2 regions of the Pseudoalteromonas sp. K222D genome follow, and region 2 is predicted to be linked to the other one. Evidence: riboswitches for the same ligand, from Rfam matches in the RefSeq annotation. Region 2 holds a riboswitch; the other holds the start of a gene.
What was found. A riboswitch is a leader RNA that binds a small molecule or an ion and turns the genes downstream of it on or off. The one in region 2 is predicted to bind cobalamin.
Positions count from the first base shown of each region.

Region 1: it holds a riboswitch for cobalamin, as region 2 does, so the genes downstream of both, J5X91_RS03955 (ABC transporter ATP-binding protein) here and J5X91_RS06865 (TonB-dependent receptor) in region 2, are expected to answer to the same signal.

Region 1 is NZ_JAGGDL010000004.1:92,460-101,247, reverse strand. Features, by position in the region: gene J5X91_RS03965 (LysR family transcriptional regulator) at 78-941, shown strand; gene J5X91_RS03960 (porin) at 1,104-2,042, shown strand; cobalamin riboswitch at 2,088-2,229, shown strand; gene J5X91_RS03955 (ABC transporter ATP-binding protein) at 2,308-3,120, shown strand; gene J5X91_RS03950 (iron ABC transporter permease) at 3,122-4,123, shown strand; gene J5X91_RS03945 (cobyric acid synthase) at 4,133-5,623, shown strand; gene cobO (cob(I)yrinic acid a,c-diamide adenosyltransferase) at 5,607-6,206, shown strand; gene J5X91_RS03935 (cobalamin-binding protein) at 6,206-7,081, shown strand; gene ung (uracil-DNA glycosylase) at 7,078-7,740, shown strand; gene J5X91_RS03925 (DUF3545 family protein) at 7,798-7,977, opposite strand; gene tal (transaldolase) at 8,248-8,788, opposite strand, start outside.
Region 2 is NZ_JAGGDL010000009.1:43,788-52,575, reverse strand. Features, by position in the region: gene J5X91_RS06875 (efflux RND transporter permease subunit) at 1-861, shown strand, start outside; gene msrA (peptide-methionine (S)-S-oxide reductase MsrA) at 949-1,485, shown strand; gene J5X91_RS06865 (TonB-dependent receptor) at 1,555-3,393, opposite strand; cobalamin riboswitch at 3,430-3,595, opposite strand; gene J5X91_RS06860 (YajQ family cyclic di-GMP-binding protein) at 3,846-4,328, opposite strand; gene J5X91_RS06855 (VanZ family protein) at 4,492-4,842, shown strand; gene J5X91_RS06850 (2-dehydropantoate 2-reductase) at 4,835-5,737, shown strand; gene thiI (tRNA uracil 4-sulfurtransferase ThiI) at 5,763-7,220, opposite strand; gene J5X91_RS06840 (TetR/AcrR family transcriptional regulator) at 7,293-7,961, opposite strand; gene coaD (pantetheine-phosphate adenylyltransferase) at 8,148-8,642, shown strand; gene J5X91_RS06830 (hypothetical protein) at 8,656-8,788, opposite strand, start outside.

The DNA.
Region 1 (8,788 bases), on a different contig from region 2:
TACCTTGGTAATTGCTGGAGTATGCGGCAAGTTTGCAAATATTTTAAACAAGTTATTTTTATCGTGAGGATAAAAAATTGGATATCGATTTATTAAAAACATTTGTTGAGGTAGTACGCACTCGTCACTTTGGCAAAGCGGCTGAAAACCTTTATATCACGCAGTCTGCAGTAAGCTTTAGAATTCGTCAATTAGAGCAAGGGCTTGGTGTTAATTTGTTTATTCGCCAGCGCAATAATATTCAACTAACAGCGCCAGGTGAGCGTTTATTACCCCATGCACAAATGATCATTACTGGCATGCAAAGAGCAAAAGTAGATGTGGCACTTGCCGATAATATGCATAAACAAATTTGCCTAGCGGGTACACCAAACATTTGGGATGCATTTTTACAGTTTGGTATTACTAATATTGTATCGGCAATGCCCGGTGTGTCTTTGGTGGCTGAGGTAAAAGCACAACAAGAAAGTACCCGCCTGTTATTAGAGCGCACCTTAGATTTAGCTATTTTATTTGATCCACCCAAAGTTGATGAACTGGTAGTTGAGCGAATTTGTGAACTCCCCATTATACCGGTAAGCGCGTTTGATACTGCCAGTTACGATAACTTTTTTGATAACCAGTACGTATATGTTGACTGGGGCACCACGTTCTCACTGTGGCATGCTCGCCAGTTTACAGGCAAAACCCCACCTTACTTTAGAACAAGTACCGGGCGTATAGCACTGGATTTAATATTGCAATGCGGAGGGAGTGCATTTATTCCTCAAGTACTTGTTGCGGCGCATTTAGAAAAGGGCGAGTTATTTCATGTGAAAGACGTGGAAACCACCTCGCGCGATATATTTGTTGCCTATCACAGAGACAATGAGCAAAAAGAGTTAATAGAAACACTAGTAAATTTATTAACCCAAATGACCCCTAAGTTACCCGTAGAGTAAGGGCAATGGCTTTGCTGTATATGTACGTTTGATTGCAACTATTATGTATTTTTATGAATTTAAAAGTGTAAAAATATGACGGCTGTAATATTTTTGTCATTTAACAGTGCCAAACTCCTGTTGCATTAAAAACGAGTCTGTTGTGATTATCGAGGAAATAACATGAAATTTGTAAAGTCGAGCTTATGTGTAGCTTTATTAGGTGGTTTGTCTTTTAATGCGCTTGCTGAAGTGGATTTTTACGGTAAAGCGAACGTAACACTACAGTCGTCGGATGATGGTGAGAGGTCTTTTACCGAAATTAAAAGTAACTCATCACGTTTGGGCTTAAAAGGGTCTGAAAAAATATCTGATGGCTTAGAAGCTGTTTATAAGTTTGAATTTCAAGTTGATGTTTCTGACGCCGACTCAAAAGGTGATAATGACGACAATATCTCTGCTCGTAATCAGTATATAGGTTTAAAAGGCGCGTTTGGCCAAGTTGTTATTGGCCGTAACGATACCGCGCTTAAGCAGTCACAAGGTAAAGTTGATTTATTTAGCGACCTTGAAGGCGACATTAAAAATGCCTTTAAAGGTGAAAATAGAATGGGCAGTAGTGTTTCTTATGCCTCTAATTCTTACCAAGGTTTTAAGCTTTTGGCTACGTTTGTTGCAGAGGATAGCGATGCAGCAGGTGCTAAAAATGGCTATTCAATGGCAGTAACTTATGGTGACGCAGCCCTTAAAAAGAGCGCAATATATGCCGCTATTGCTGCCGATAGTGAAGTGAACGGCTACGATGTAGTGCGCGCATCAGTACAAGGTAAAGTAGCCGATTTTAAATTAGGCGCTATGTATCAAACGCAAGAAAAAGTTGATGGCAGTAGTGAGGCCGACGGTTATTTATTAAGTGCGGCTTACACTATGGCTAGCAATACCTTTAAATTGCAGTACCAGGCAATGGATTTTAAAGGCAGTGATGACAAAACGGCTATTTCGGCAGGTGTTGATCATCAGTTAAATAAAAACACTAAATTATTTGGTTTTTATTCTAATTTCGATATGGACAACAACGTTGACCAAGACTACTTAGGTGTAGGTATAGAATATAAATTTTAAGCAGCGCTTAGCACTGCCTTTTTAAGCCGTACTTTGTTAAGTGCGGTTTTTTTTGCTTTAAATTATTTACTTAGCCGCCCATAATAGAGTATTCATTTGGAATGAGGTGCAACTCCTCAACTGTTCCCGCAACTGTAATTAGCATAACGCTTTAAGTCAGATACAAATAAACTATTTTAACGAGCGGGTTTACTCATCTTCAAATTATGTACTAGCCATAGTTAGTTGCATTGTTAGTGAGCGCATTCCTGCCTAGGGCTAACTATTGCAAACTCAAACGCCATTAAATACACCATTGTTAAGCGTTAATCACGTGTCGTGGAATATTGGCAGTAAAACTATCCTCAACAATGTTAATTTGCAAATAAAGCAAGGTAAGTTCGTTGGCTTAATTGGCCCCAATGGCGCAGGTAAATCTAGTTTACTGCGGTGTTTGTATCGCTTTAATCAGCCCACTGCAGGGCAAATTAAATTTAATAATACCGATATTTGGCAGTTAAAAAGCCATGAATACGCAAAGCAGGTTGCGGTTGTTTTACAAGAAACCCCATCACAATTTAATTTAACTTTATTAGATGTGGTTGCACTTGGGTTAACCCCGCACAAAGCATTATTTAGCACCACCACAACAGCCGACACACAAAAAATAAACCAAGCTATAGCGCGAGTTGGCTTGCAGAATCATGCAAGCCAACGTTTTGAGTCGCTTTCGGGAGGAGAAAAACAACGTGCATTAATTGCTCGGGCTATGGTGCAGCAACCGCAACTATTAATTATGGATGAGCCAACCAGCCACTTAGATGTGAAGTATCAAATTCAGGTAATGGAGTTGGCTAAATCGCTTGGCGTTACTGTGTTTGCATCGTTTCATGATTTAAATTTAGCCGCTGCTATGTGCGATGAGCTGGTGGTTATAAATCACGGCGAAATTGTTAATACTGGCTCTCCCATCGATGTGCTTAGCGAGGACATGCTCAATGATGTATTTGGTGTATGTGCACAAGTAAGCCACCACCCGCAAATGTCTAAACTAGGTGGTGTTATTCCACATATTACTTACTTTTATGGGTATGAATAATATGCGCATGCTTAACAATCATTCAATAGCACTTTTAGTCACAGTACTAGCTGCATTATTTACGTTATTTACGGCGCTGAGTTATGGCGCTGCCGACACATCATTAACTGATGTATTTAAAAGTATTTTCACCTCAACAGAGGGCTCCTTTAACACTCGAATTATTGTTGAATTAAGAATGCCACGCACATTACTGGCATTTTTAGCTGGCAGTGGTTTAGCCATTGCCGGGCTTATTTTGCAAACCGTGACGCGTAATCCGTTAGCAGATCCTTATTTATTTGGGATATCGTCTGGGGCGTCTTTGGGGGTAGTTATACTCATGGCGTTTGTGGGCATTAGTGCGGGCTTTGCATTATCGGCAGCGGCATTGGCTGGCAGTTTAGTCGCTATGAGTTTACTTATATTGATTGCAGGGCGGCAGCAAAGTGGGCAAGTAGAGTCTATGCTGCTGGCAGGTGTGGCCTTGTCATTTTTATTTAGCGCATTTACCAGTTTATTACTTTACTGGAGCGATCCTCAGGCAGTTGCGGCTATTTTATTTTGGACGCTCGGCAGTTTTGCACGAGCGCAGTGGGCAACGCTGTGGTTACCTTTTGTGGTTATTGTATTGTGTACATTTACAATGCTTAGTTTTAGGCGCCAACTTAATGCCATGCTGCTCGGCGATGAAAGTGCTATAACACTGGGTGTGCGGGTACATCGCTTTAGAATATTGATGCTAGTTTTAAGTTCGCTGATAACGGCAGTGTTAGTGGCTATGTGTGGCGGAATTGGCTTTGTAGGATTAATGGTGCCGCATATAGTGCGCTTTTTTATCTCCCAAGGTAGCTTATCTGGCTTACTGGTAACGAGTTTGGTGGGCGGTACTTTTATGGTTTGGGTTGATGTGCTAGCGCGCACGTTATTAACTAATCAAGAGTTACCCGTTGGGGTTATTACTGCAGCTATTGGTAGCGTGTTTTTTTTAAGCTTATTGTATTTTCGTAAGCGCCAGGTATAGGGCTATAAAATGAAAACGTTAATGGTGCAAGGCACCACATCCGATGCGGGTAAAAGTACACTGGTTGCGGCGCTGTGTAGAGTATTTGCTAATAGAGGGCTAAATGTAGCGCCATTTAAGCCACAAAATATGGCATTAAATAGTGCAGTTACAGATGATGGTGGTGAAATAGGTCGTGCTCAAGCACTGCAAGCTATAGCGGCAAAGGTAGCCCCTGAAACTGACTTTAATCCCATATTACTTAAGCCAAATAGCGATACTGGCGCGCAGGTTATTATTCATGGTAAAGCCATAAGTAATATGGAAGCTGGGGCGTATCACGATTATAAAAAAGTAGCTATGGATGCAGTACTCACGTCGCATAACCGTTTAGCAAAACGTTTTGATTTATTGCTGGTGGAAGGGGCGGGCAGCCCAGCCGAAATAAACCTCAGAGCCAACGACATTGCTAATATGGGCTACGCCGAAGCCGTTGACTGCCCCGTAATTATAATTGCCGATATAGATAAAGGCGGTGTGTTTGCTCATTTAGTGGGTACTTTGGCATTGTTGAGTGAGTCGGAGCAAGCGCGGGTAAAAGGCTTTGTAATAAATCGTTTTAGAGGCGATATAAGCTTATTACAAAGTGGACTTGATTGGCTGGAACAGTACACAAGTAAACCGGTGTTAGGCGTATTGCCGTATTTACACGACCTTGCATTAGATGCTGAGGATGCAATTGCTATTGATAATACGCTAACTAATGCCAGCGTTAATATTGCCGTGCTGCTTGTGCCGCACATTAGCAACCATACTGACTTTGATGCACTGCGCTTACATCCCAATATAAATATTAATTATGTAGCGCATACACAAGCGATCCCCGATGTTGATTTGATCATTTTACCGGGGAGTAAAAACGTATTAAGTGATTTAGCCTTTTTAAAAAATGAAGGCTGGGATACACAAATAAAACGCCATTTACGTTATGGTGGTAAAGTGCTCGGTATTTGTGGTGGTATGCAAATGCTTGGCAATAGTATTAATGATCCCCTAGGTGTTGAGTCATCATTACAGCATATGCCGGGGCTAGCGTTAAGTGATTTTACCAGCACACTTACAGCACAAAAAATATTGAGTAATGTAACCGCGACTATGCAATTAAATAACCAGCAAACACTTTGTAGTGGCTACGAAATTCATGCAGGCATTAGCCAAGGTGAAGCACTTAATAAACCATTTTTAAGCTTTAATGAACACCCAAATGGCTTTACAGCCGATGGGTTTATTAGTGATGATAACGCCATAGCGGGTACTTATTTACATGGCTTATTTGATCAAGCGAGTGCCACATTGCAAATATTAAAGTGGCTCAAAGCCGATACAGTTATTAATCCGGTTAATATTAACCAGCACCGTGAGCAGCAACTAGAGCGTTTAGCTGCCATGTGTGAAACGCATTTAAATATTGCACACATTATTAAAATTTATGAAGGGCATAATCATGAGCGAACAAAGTAAAGATAAACATCAGCAACGCCAACAAAAATTAAAAGATCAAGTTGATGCACGAATAGCTGCAGCGCAACAAGAAAAAGGTATTTTTCAGGTTATAACCGGTAATGGCAAAGGTAAATCGACCTCGGGCTTTGGTGTGGTAGCACGTTGTGTTGGTCATGGAAAAAAAGCCGCTGTGTGTCAGTACATAAAAGGCACTTGGGAATGCGGAGAGCGTAACTTGTTACAGGGTGCGGGTGTGGAGTTTGTGGTAATGGGCACAGGCTTTACATGGAATACCCAAGACAAAGAGAGCGATACCGCAGCCGCGCAAGCTGCTTGGCAAGAATCAAAGCGACTGCTTAGCGATGCAAGCCTAGATGTAGTGCTGCTCGATGAGCTTACCTACATGGTAACCTATGGGTATATTGATGTAGATGAAGTGCTAGAGGCGATTGGCAACAGACCGCCAATGCAGTCGGTTATTATTACCGGCCGCGCAGCCCATCGTAAATTAATAGAACTGGCTGACACAGTAAGCGAAGTGCGTAATGTAAAACATGCATTTGATGCAGGTGTTAAAGCTCTGCAAGGTTTTGATTACTAATGTTTAAACAGCTTGTTGTTGGCCTATTGTTACTCTGTTTATCCCAGCATGCGCAGGCCAACAAGGTACAAATTGATAAAGTACAGCCAGCTAAAACACTGCGTATTGTGGCACTGGCCCCGCACATAGTAGAAAACCTGTATGCAATAGGCGCGGGAGATAATATTGTTGGCACAGTTGATTACGCCGACTACCCTGCAGCGGCAAAAGGTATTACCCGTATTGGCGGTTACTATGGTATTTCAATCGAAAAGCTTTTAGTCCTTAAGCCTGATATAGTAATTGCTTGGAAAAGTGGTAATCAAAGCGATGATTTAGCACAAATAGAGCGCTTAGGTATTAAGCTTTATTTAACTGATCCAACGACAATTACAGGTATTGCCGATGAGTTGCTTATGCTAGGAAAACTTACCGGTAACATTAAACAAAGCGAGCAAGTGGTAAAAGCATTTAATGCTAAACTTGCAGCCATTAAAGCCAAGCAACAGGGTAAAAGTAAACTCACTGGCTTTTATCAACTCTGGTCTGAGCCGATGATGACAGTGTCGAAAAGTACCGGAATAAGTGAGTTAATAGCCACTTGCCAAGTAACCAATGTATTTGCAAATAGCCGCACCGACTATCCACAAATAAGCATAGAAAATGTGATTGTGGCTAAGCCGCAAATTATAATTATTCCGGATGAAAAATCAGCAACACCGCAACCTACTATTAATTGGCAGCAATGGCCAGAAATACCCGCAGTAAAAAATAAGCAGTTTTTATCTGTAAATGCCGACTTACTACATCGTTTTTCAGCGCGTATGCTAGATGGGCTGGCCGATATGTGTGATAAAATAGACGTATCACGTCAACAAATAAAGAGCATACAATGAGCGATTGGACTGCATTTTTAAAGCAAGAATTACAGCAAGCATATATGCAGCAAACACTCGACTACGTTGCTAAGCGCCGCAGTGAAGGTGTTGCTGTTTATCCTCCAAAAGATCAAGTGTTTAGCGCATTTACTGCAACACCGCTTAGTGATATACGCGTTGTTATTTTAGGGCAAGATCCTTACCACGGTGAAGGCCAAGCGCATGGTTTGTGTTTTTCAGTATTACCTGAGGTTAAAAAGCTGCCACCTTCGCTTAAAAATATTTATAAAGAGCTGGCTAGCGATATAAACGATTTTGTTATTCCTACCCATGGTTACTTGCAAAGCTGGGCAGAGCAGGGAGTGTTTTTACTCAATACAGTACTTACGGTAGAGCAAGGCCAAGCCCATTCGCATAAACACTTAGGGTGGGAGCAATTTACCGATAAGGTTATTGCGCATATAAACACCCATTGTGAAGGAGTAATATTTATTTTGTGGGGGGCTCATGCACAAAAAAAAGGTAAGGGAATTGATAGCGCACGCCAGCATATTTTAGCAGGGCCGCACCCATCGCCACTGTCTGCTCATCGAGGTTTTTTTGGTTGTAGGCATTTTTCAGACACGAATGCGTTATTACAATCTCAAGGTAAAACGCCGATTAATTGGCAAGTATAATTTTAACTTTTAAAACCAAAGGCCCGCACAGTAATGCGGGCCTTTTTAGTTAGTCGTTTAAAAGTCGAGCTCATTAACGGCTATGCTGTCTGTAAAGTAGTCCAACTCCTGTAGTTCTTTGCGTAAACGATACTTTTCTTGTATTGCTTCGATTTCGCGCCATCTTCTTTTTTTATTTTTTTGAGAAGCTTCCTTTTTTGTTTCAGGACCTTCTATTATATTGCTTAGGCTATCCATGAATATCTCCTTTAGACTGCATTTGATACCAGTCTTATTAAAAACATAAGCTATAACGGCTCACTAATTTAACGCAATAGGTATTAACTTCGCGAATACCTATACCATAGGCCTAGCTAAAATAGAATATAAAAGTGACATTTATGTTACTAAAGTGTGATTTGTTGATGAAGCTTTGCTTTATGATGGGTTTATAAGTTTTTTGCATATAAATTACAGGCATAAAAAAACGTCGCAACTGCGACGTTTTTATACAAGCGTTTGAGCCAATTACATGGCTTTAAAGCGTGCTTCTAATTGCTCTTGAGCATCAGCAAAAGAGCGAATACCTTCAGCTAACTTTTCAGTCGCCATAGCATCTTGGTTATGCAACCAACGAAATTGAGCTTCGCTAAGCGGTGCCGGTTTTGGCTGCTGCGCAACATCTTTTGCTAGTAAGTATTCTGGTGCATCTTCAAGGTTACCCAACTCTTCTAAAAGATTAGGGCTAATAGTTAGCTTATCGCAACCAGTAAGGGCAATAATTTCGCCGGTATTACGAAAACTTGCACCCATAACTACCGTTTTGTAGTCGTGGCGTTTATAAAATTCAAAAATGCTGCGTACCGATTGTACCCCAGGATCTTGCAGTGGGTCGGTCGGTTTTTCCATACCGTTAGCAACGTGCCAATCTAAAATACGACCAACAAATGGCGAGATTAAAAATACGTTAGCATCGGCGCAAGCACGTGCTTGGGCATCACTAAACAATAAAGTAAGGTTACATTTAGTACCTTCTTTTTCTAGTTGTTCAGCGGCTTTAATGCCTTCC
Region 2 (8,788 bases):
GACGTTATTTTAAAAGGCACTAAAGAAGACTTTGCCAACCCTACTGATATATCAAACATTTATCTTAAATCACGCAGTGGCGAGCTAGTCCCGCTTGATAGTTTAATTAGCTTAAAAGAAGAAGCTACCGCATCGCGCTTAAACCGCTACAACCGTATGCGTGCAATTACCTTAAGCGCCAACTTAGCCGATGGTTATACACTTGAGCAAGCACTTAACTTTTTAAACAAAGTGGCCATGGAAGAAAACGACATAGATGGCGCGATTGACTACAAAGGCGAATCGCAGTTGTTTTATGAAGGTGCTTCGGCCATGACCTACGTGTTTATTTTAGCACTTACGGTTACCTTTTTAGTACTAGCGGCACAGTTTGAAAGCTTTATGCACCCTTTTGTAATAATGCTTACCGTACCCCTTGGCTTAATGGGTGCTATGTTTGGCTTGTGGGCCACAGGACTTACGCTCAATATTTACAGCCAAATAGGTATTGTGATGCTCATAGGGTTAAGTGCTAAAAACGGCATATTAATTGTTGAGTTTACTAACCAACTACGCGACAAAGGCGTAGAGTTTAGCGAAGCTATTTTACAAGCCGCTACGCAGCGCCTACGCCCTATTATTATGACCTCATTAACCACTGTAATGAGTGCGGTACCTCTGGTTTTAGCCTCGGGCCCGGGTGCTGAAAGCCGTATGGTAATTGGTGTTGTAGTGTTTACCGGTGTTGTTGTATCAACCCTACTGACTCTGTTTGTAGTACCTGCTGCTTACTATGCACTTGCGCGCAATACACAGTCACCTGAGTTTTTGCAGCAAAAACTTGATAAACAAGCCGCTAAAAAGCCATTCGAAGAGATCTAACCTCCTAATAGCGTCGTAACCTTGTTGTTACGACGCTTTAGACTTATGCTCTGCATAATCTAAACTTACAGCTATTTTGGAGTATTTATGAGTTCAACAACGCAAGTCGCTACCTTTGGTGGCGGCTGTTTTTGGTGTATAGACGCCGCATTTAGACGAGTGAACGGCGTATTAAATGTAAGCTCGGGTTACACTGGTGGCAACACAGACACTCCTACCTATAAATCAGTATGCTCAGGCACTAGCGGCCATGCAGAAGTAGTGCAAATTGAATTTGACGACACAATTATTAGTTTTGAAGTATTACTAGCAATGTTTTTCACTTTGCACGATGCCACCCAGCTCAACCGCCAAGGTAACGATATAGGCACACAATACCGCAGTGTTGTGTATTATCACAACCAAACACAGCTAACACTTACTAACGCGGTGATCGCTCAATTACAAAACCAGGTAAGCGAGCCTATAGTGACTGAGGTTAGCCCTGCCACCACGTATTATCCAGCAGAGCATTACCACCAAGACTATTACAACGAAAACCCAAACCAAGGCTATTGCAGTATTTTAATTGCCCCTAAATTGCATAAATTCGAAACCGAATTTAAAGAGTTTCTAGCTGAGTAAATCTATTTTTAACGCACTTAAAAGCTCGCTAATTTAGCGAGCTTTTAAGTTTAAGCTACGTAGCGCATATTAAAACTGGTATGCAGCACCAATAAATAAGCGTCGATCAGCGGTGTTATAGTAATAAAATTCATCATTTATATAATCACCATCTAAATCAATACCATAGGCATCAACTTCATCGTACTGCTTATCAAACAGGTTTTCGACCCGTAAAGAAAAGCTTAACTGCTCAGTTGCTTGATAGTTACCGACTAAGTTCCATAATGTATATGAAGATAAATCTGTTAATTTACCTTTCCTATCGCCACGATACTGCAAATCGATACCCGCATCAAAATCTCCCCACCCTTTATTTAAAGACCAGTTAAAGGTATTTTTTGATACATAAGCTAACTCTTGGCCCGTTTCTAAATCTTCTGCAGATAAGTAAGTGAAGTTAAATGCATGCTCAAAACCCATTAGTTGTTGCGAAAAGCTAAACTCAATGCCTTCATGGCGCGCTTCATTTATATTTGTTGGCTGCCAAGGGCCTGCAGGTGTTGGTGCCCACGCTATTTTATTGTCAAAATCATTACGAAAAATAGACACTTCTAAAGCAATATCTTGATAACTTAACAACAAACCTAATTCTTTATTCTCAGACGTTTCTGGTTTTAGGTCTGGGTTACCTGAACCTGGAAAATAAATATCATTAAAGGTAGGCGATTTAAAGCCCGTGCTTTGACTTGCTCTAAACGTAGCAAACTTATTTAAATGATAACCTACCGCTGCTGTATACGTGGTTTTATCACCAAATTGTTGGTCATGATCTTGGCGAACTGCGATATTAGCTAAAACCGTATTATCATCGTAATACGCACCTAAAAAGCCAGCAAAAACCTCACGGCTATCTTTATCATAATTACCTGCGTTGGTTTCGATTTTATCTTTGTACCAGTTCAAGCCACCATTAATATTAAGCTCATCTGAGACAATATACTGCCCAGTATAATCAATTTGATTTCGCTTAGTTTCGTACATACTAACCACACCTTCACTGGTGTTATCTTGGCTATCGCTAGAAAATGCGAATGCTATATGGTGTATTTGATTTTCGTAGCTTTTATTCCACCCTAATGATACTTGGTAGTTTTCAAAATCATTACTTTCATCACTGCTGTCTGCTGCACTGTACTGATTATCATAACGAGCATAACCTTCATTATACTGAGTTTGTACGGTTAGCTTGCCTAAATAGTCATCGTTATAAGCGATATTGAAGCCAATATTTTTGTTCTCATAAGCGTCTTCATCTGGTGCATGGTTTTGCAGTACATCAAAACCATCGGTTTTTTCAATTCCAGCGTTAAATGATGCACTTAAATCATTTATATTTGCTCCACCCGCCATTTGGTAGCTTTGATAAGCATTGCTGCCAAAAGTAGCATCTAAGCGAATATTATCGGCTTTACGAGTAATAATATTAATCACCCCAGCTAAGGCATCTGAGCCATAAACAGCAGCGCGAGAACCTTTAACAACTTCAATACGCTCAATAGTATTAAGGGCAATATTACTAATACCTTTATAGCCAAGAGTAGCCGAGCCGACTCTAACACCATCAATTAAAATAAGGGTATGGCGTGAACCTGAACCGCGTAGCGAAACACCTGAATTTTGGCCAAAGCCACCATTTGAGTTAATTTGAAAACCAGCTTGAGAAGCCAACAAACTAGGTAAGTCTCGCACATTACTTTTTTCAATATCAGCACGGTCAATTACGCTAACACTGGCCAGCACATTACTAATAGGTTGTTCGAATTTATTAGCTGTAACGGTTATTTTTTCGATTGGTTGCACTGTTGCAGATACTGAAAATGAAAGTGCAGCCGAAATTGCCACACCTAGAGCGGTTTTATTTAACATGATGTCCCCTACCTTTGCCCACCGCAAAGATGTTAATAAGTAAGATTACTTCAAGGCCGGTCTCCGGACTCAGTCAACACTATAATAGCTGCTAATACTTTACCGTTGCGGGGGCAGTGTTGGGGTTGTTATCGTCTTGAAAACGCACCAACTTCCCGATTATCTTGCTGTTAATTTCAATACTTTGAAACGTATACAAAGGTATTAAGCAAGCACCTTGAAAATAGGTCGCTATTGTGAGTATTTTGTTTACAAATGTCAATAGACGTCTATATAGCCAAAGTTTGATTTTTAACGATATAAACCCTCAACAATCACTTTAAAAGAGTTAGATTACATATCAAGCTACTAATAGCAAAAAAGCCAAACTTCATTGCTGTAGCTTGGCTTTTTTAACACAAATTTTTTAAAAATTAGTCTCCTAATCTCTATAATATCTGTAATCTGTTTTATTAATCGCGGAAGTTTTTAAACTGAAATGGCTGGCCTAAATCGGCGCTACGTACTGCTTGCATAGCTTCTTGAAGATCATCTCGCTTTTTACCTGTTACGCGTACTTCTTCACCTTGAATGGCGGCTTGTACTTTAACTTTTGAATCTTTAATGGCTTTAACTATTTTTTTAGCCATCTCTTTTTCAATACCTTGCTTTAAACCAACGTTACGAAAAACATTTTTACCCGCTCGGCTAATATCTTGCAATTCAAGGCTTGATACATCCATACCACGCTTAGAAATTTTACTCGCTAAAATATCAAATAATTGTATAACCTGAGAGTCAGCTTCGGCTTTAAGCTTAATTACTTTATCATTTAGCTCAATCGATGCATCAACTCCTCTAAAGTCAAAGCGAGTTTCTAGTTCACGGTTTGCATTATCAACTGCGTTTTTAGCTTCGTTCATTTCTACTTCAGATACAATATCAAATGAAGGCATTGATTTCTCCTAACTATTTTATCTTAATTTTATACTTAATTTATTAAAGCGATTATAACGCTAAAACTATAAATCTTTACACTTTTATGCATCTTGTTCAGGTGCGATACTAAATTAGTTTGATATACTACGGTTTCTTTTTTAAGCGATTTTAGGATTTGTTGTGACAAGGCGTGTTTATCAAGCAATTTTTTTAATTAGTATTGTGGTGTTTACCTTTTTATTTGCGAAAGAAATAAAAGGGGTTGGCAACCTGTTTCCTCATGTTGATAAAGTAGCCCACTTTGGGATATTTTTCATCCTTGCCATAATAATGGATAAAGCGTTTAAACTCCCTTTATACGCACAAATACTTTTATTAGCCGGTTACGGTGCTGCAATAGAAATAATGCAAGACGCACTTCCATATAGGCAAGCATCAATCGCAGATTTTATTGCAGATTTTGCCGGCGCAGCAAGCTACTTTATAATCAAAGCAATTTTAACCCCACGTAAAAAGAACTCTCATGGCTAAAATTCTTATTATTGGCGACGGCGCAATAGGCTTATTATTAGCCCACTTTTTAAGTGCGCAGCATAGTGTAAGCGTGTTAACCCGAAAAAGTACGAGTAACACTCGCTTTTACAGTAGTGACAACAGTGCTTCACAAAAAATAAATGCCTCTTTTATTTCATTAAATGAGCTTAATAGTTTACCTAAATTTGATGTGTTTTTATTTACGGTAAAAGCCTTTCAAGTGCAAAGCGCATTTGCACAAGTAAAACAGTTTTTGCCTCAGCATTGCTCTGTTGTGCTTTCGCATAACGGTATGGGTAATGTAGAGCAGTTAAAATGTGAGCTCAATGAACACCAAGCGCTTTATTTTTTAACAACGAGTATGGCTGGGTTTAAATCAAACCAATATATAGTACAGCACACTGGTAATGGGCAAAGTATAATTGGCGGATGTAACAACTTAGGTGTTAAAAATAGCAAAATTATGGCGGATCAATTAACCGCGATCCCCCTTTTAAATGCGTCTATGAATATTGAGCAGCTACGTTTTAATAAGTTATTAGTTAACATAGCAATAAATCCGCTAAGTGCGCTACATAACATTAAAAATGGTCAGTTGCGCGAGCCTCAATATTGCTCAATTATAATTAACCTGCTAACCGAAGCATGTAATATTGCTAAGGCAAAAAACCTTGATGTAACGTTAATCAATGCACTGAGCAGTGCGTATGATGTGATGGCACGTACCGCAGAGAACTTCTCATCTATGCAACAAGATGTTGCTCACAATAGAGCAACTGAAATAATGGCAATTTGTGGGTACATTAGCGAGCAAGGCAAGCTTTATAATATAAAAACCCCTTTTAACGATGAACTTTTAGCTAAAATTGCAGCAAAAAAAAGCGCGGTATAAACCACGCTTTTTAAATAGTTAACTTCTACGGGCGATATACCTTTACCGTAGTAAAGCCTTGTTCGTGTAGAATAAGCGCTTGTAACTGGCTCATTACACCTCTATCGCAATACAAGTAATAGTCTTGATCTTTTGGTAAATCACCAAACTTAGTTGCTAAGCGAAAAAACGGCAAATGCACCACTTCTATAGAATCAATTTCCAGTGGTGCTGCTTCTTCTTCCTCTGGAGAGCGAATATCAACCACCACTGCACCAGCTGGTAAATCGGCAACCGACTCAGCTTCTTTTAGTTCCTGCTTAGCTTCTACATCAATATCGCGCACATCCATTACTCGTGCGTTTTCTATTACGGTATTAAGAATATCAAAGTCGAACTTCTCTTCTTCTGCTTTTATTACTTCTATTTTAGCTTTAACAGTTGGCTTTTTAGAAATAACACCACAGTATTCCGGCATCGTTTCGGCCATTTCGGCCGTACCAATTTGACGTGCAATATTAATAATTTCTTGTTTATCGTGTTGAATTAACGGGCGTAAAATAAGGGTTTCGGTTACGCGGTCAATGACACTTAAATTTGCTAATGTTTGGCTAGAAACCTGACCAATACTTTCACCGGTTACCAAGGCTTGAATATTTAATTTTTCGGCCACTTTACTGCCTGCGCGCATCATCATGCGTTTAAGCACCACACCCATTTGGCTGTTTTCAATATTCTCTAATATTTCTGCTACTACTGGTTCAAAATCAACGGTAATAAATTTAACTTTATGAGTTGAGCTGTATTTATTCCATAAGTAGTAGCTCGCTTGTTTAACACCAATTTCGTGCGCCGCACCCCCTAAATTGAAAAACAAAAAGTGCGTACGAGCGCCTTTGCGGATCATTTGATAACTGGCTACACCCGAATCAAAACCGCCAGACATAAGCGATAGTACATCTTCTTGTGTTGGCAGCGGGAAGCCTGCCATGCCAAGGTGAGTATGCGATACTATGTAAGCTTTCTCGTCTTTTATTTCAAGGCGTATCGTTACTTCTGGGTGGCTTAGCTTTACGCTTGCACCGGCAACATGCTGATTTAGTCCACCGCCCACATAACGCTCTAACTCCGTTGAAGTAAAGTCATGCTTACCAATACGTTTAGCGCGTACACAAAACGTTTTACCTTCAATGGTGTGACCAACTAATTCAATGGTTTTTTTATAAATATCGTCAAGCGTTTCAAAGCTCGTTTCGGTTACTTCTATAAACTGCACAATACCCGGAATTCGCGCTAGGCTATCAATAAAAGTGGCACGTGTTTGCTCACCTTCAAGTAGGGTAACTACTGAGATATTGTCCCAGTTGTTTCTAACTTGTACTTTTTCGTCAATACGGCGCAGTACAATCTTAATGTTATTTTCTAACACTTTGGTAAAGCGTTTACGAACCGAGCGGCTTTTGATGGCAATTTCAGGATGTAGTTTGACGATAAATTTAAGCATAGTTCACTCTTAGACTGCGGGAATTCGCGCTCCCAGGCATTGGGCGCGCGATTATAGCAAAAAAATTAACGCCTAGGAACTAAGAGCAGCCGGAATACTTGGGGCTGAGTGAGCAAGTTGCGTGTATTTTTCGCGTAACTGGTTCATTTTATCGCTACTTTTATCTGTGCTGTAGGCTCTAAATAAAGTTAATACTTTTAAAATACCATGATAAATATCTTGCTCGGCAAGTGCGCCACTGAGCCTGCGGGCTTTAATATAAGGGGTCCAAAAACTAACTGTTAATTTAAGCGTATGTGCAAGTTCGAGCGCATCTTGCTCATTAATCGCAATCATTTCACTATCACGTAAACCAAGTATTATTTTACGCACCTGCTCTAACAGCTCTAGTTGAAAATTAATATAAGCCTGCTTAAGCTGCGTATCTCGCGCCAAAATATCGCCTAAATTGTCGTAAAAAAAGTGGTAGCGCCACATCAGTTCAAATAGCGAATCTAGATATACCGTTAACTGACTAAATGCATCATCATTTTTGTTTATAGGTTTAAAGTGAGTGCTCAAGTGCTCACTATACAGCGCAAAAATATGGCGAATAATGTCTTCTTTATTTTTAAAATGGTAGTAAAGATTACCCGGGCTCATGTTTAAATGCGAGGCTATATGATTAGTTGATATCGCTCGCTCACCATGCTCATTAAACAATGAAATACTGGTGTGTATTATTTTATCCTTGGTATTCATATACTAACACTCTATTTTATTCAACAAGTTACAATTCGTACAATAAGTTGTCTAGTATAAACAAAAACAGCATAATTAAACACTCTGTGTAATAGCTTAGTCGTGACAATTAAAGCCACTTACTAGGCTGATTTGTATAAAAAACACTGTTACACTAATGCTAAAAATAATACATAGCGATACTTTATGAAAATCACTGCAATTTATCCAGGTACTTTTGATCCGCTAACTAACGGACACACAGATCTAATTCAACGTGCCTCAAAAATGTTTGATACTGTTATCGTTGCTATTGCTCATAACCCCAGTAAACAGCCTTGCTTTAGCCTTGATGAGCGTGTAGCTCTAGCTAATACTCTTTTAACTCATATAGATAATGTAAAAGTGATAGGATTTTCAGGTTTACTTGCTGATTTGGCACGCGATCACAATGCTAATGTATTAATTAGAGGCATAAGAGCGGTTTCTGATTTTGATTATGAATTTCAGCTAGCGAATATGAATCGACGCCTAAACCCAGATTTAGAAAGTGTATTTTTAACCCCGTCAGAGCGAAATTCGTTTATTTCGTCAACCTTAGTAAAAGAAGTGGCACGCCATAATGGTGATGTAAGCGAATTTGTAGACCCTATTGTAATGGCTGCACTTAATAAAAAGCTAGGTTGCAGCTACAGCAAATAAGCTAACGAGCGCATTACTTAAGTGCGCTATTCAAACTATTAACTCGCATTTTTGTTTTATTATATATCCAGGCTAACCCTAATAAATCTTTATTAATAATCAGCACCAAAGCCATTAGTAAGTCAATCGAGATAGTACCTATAACG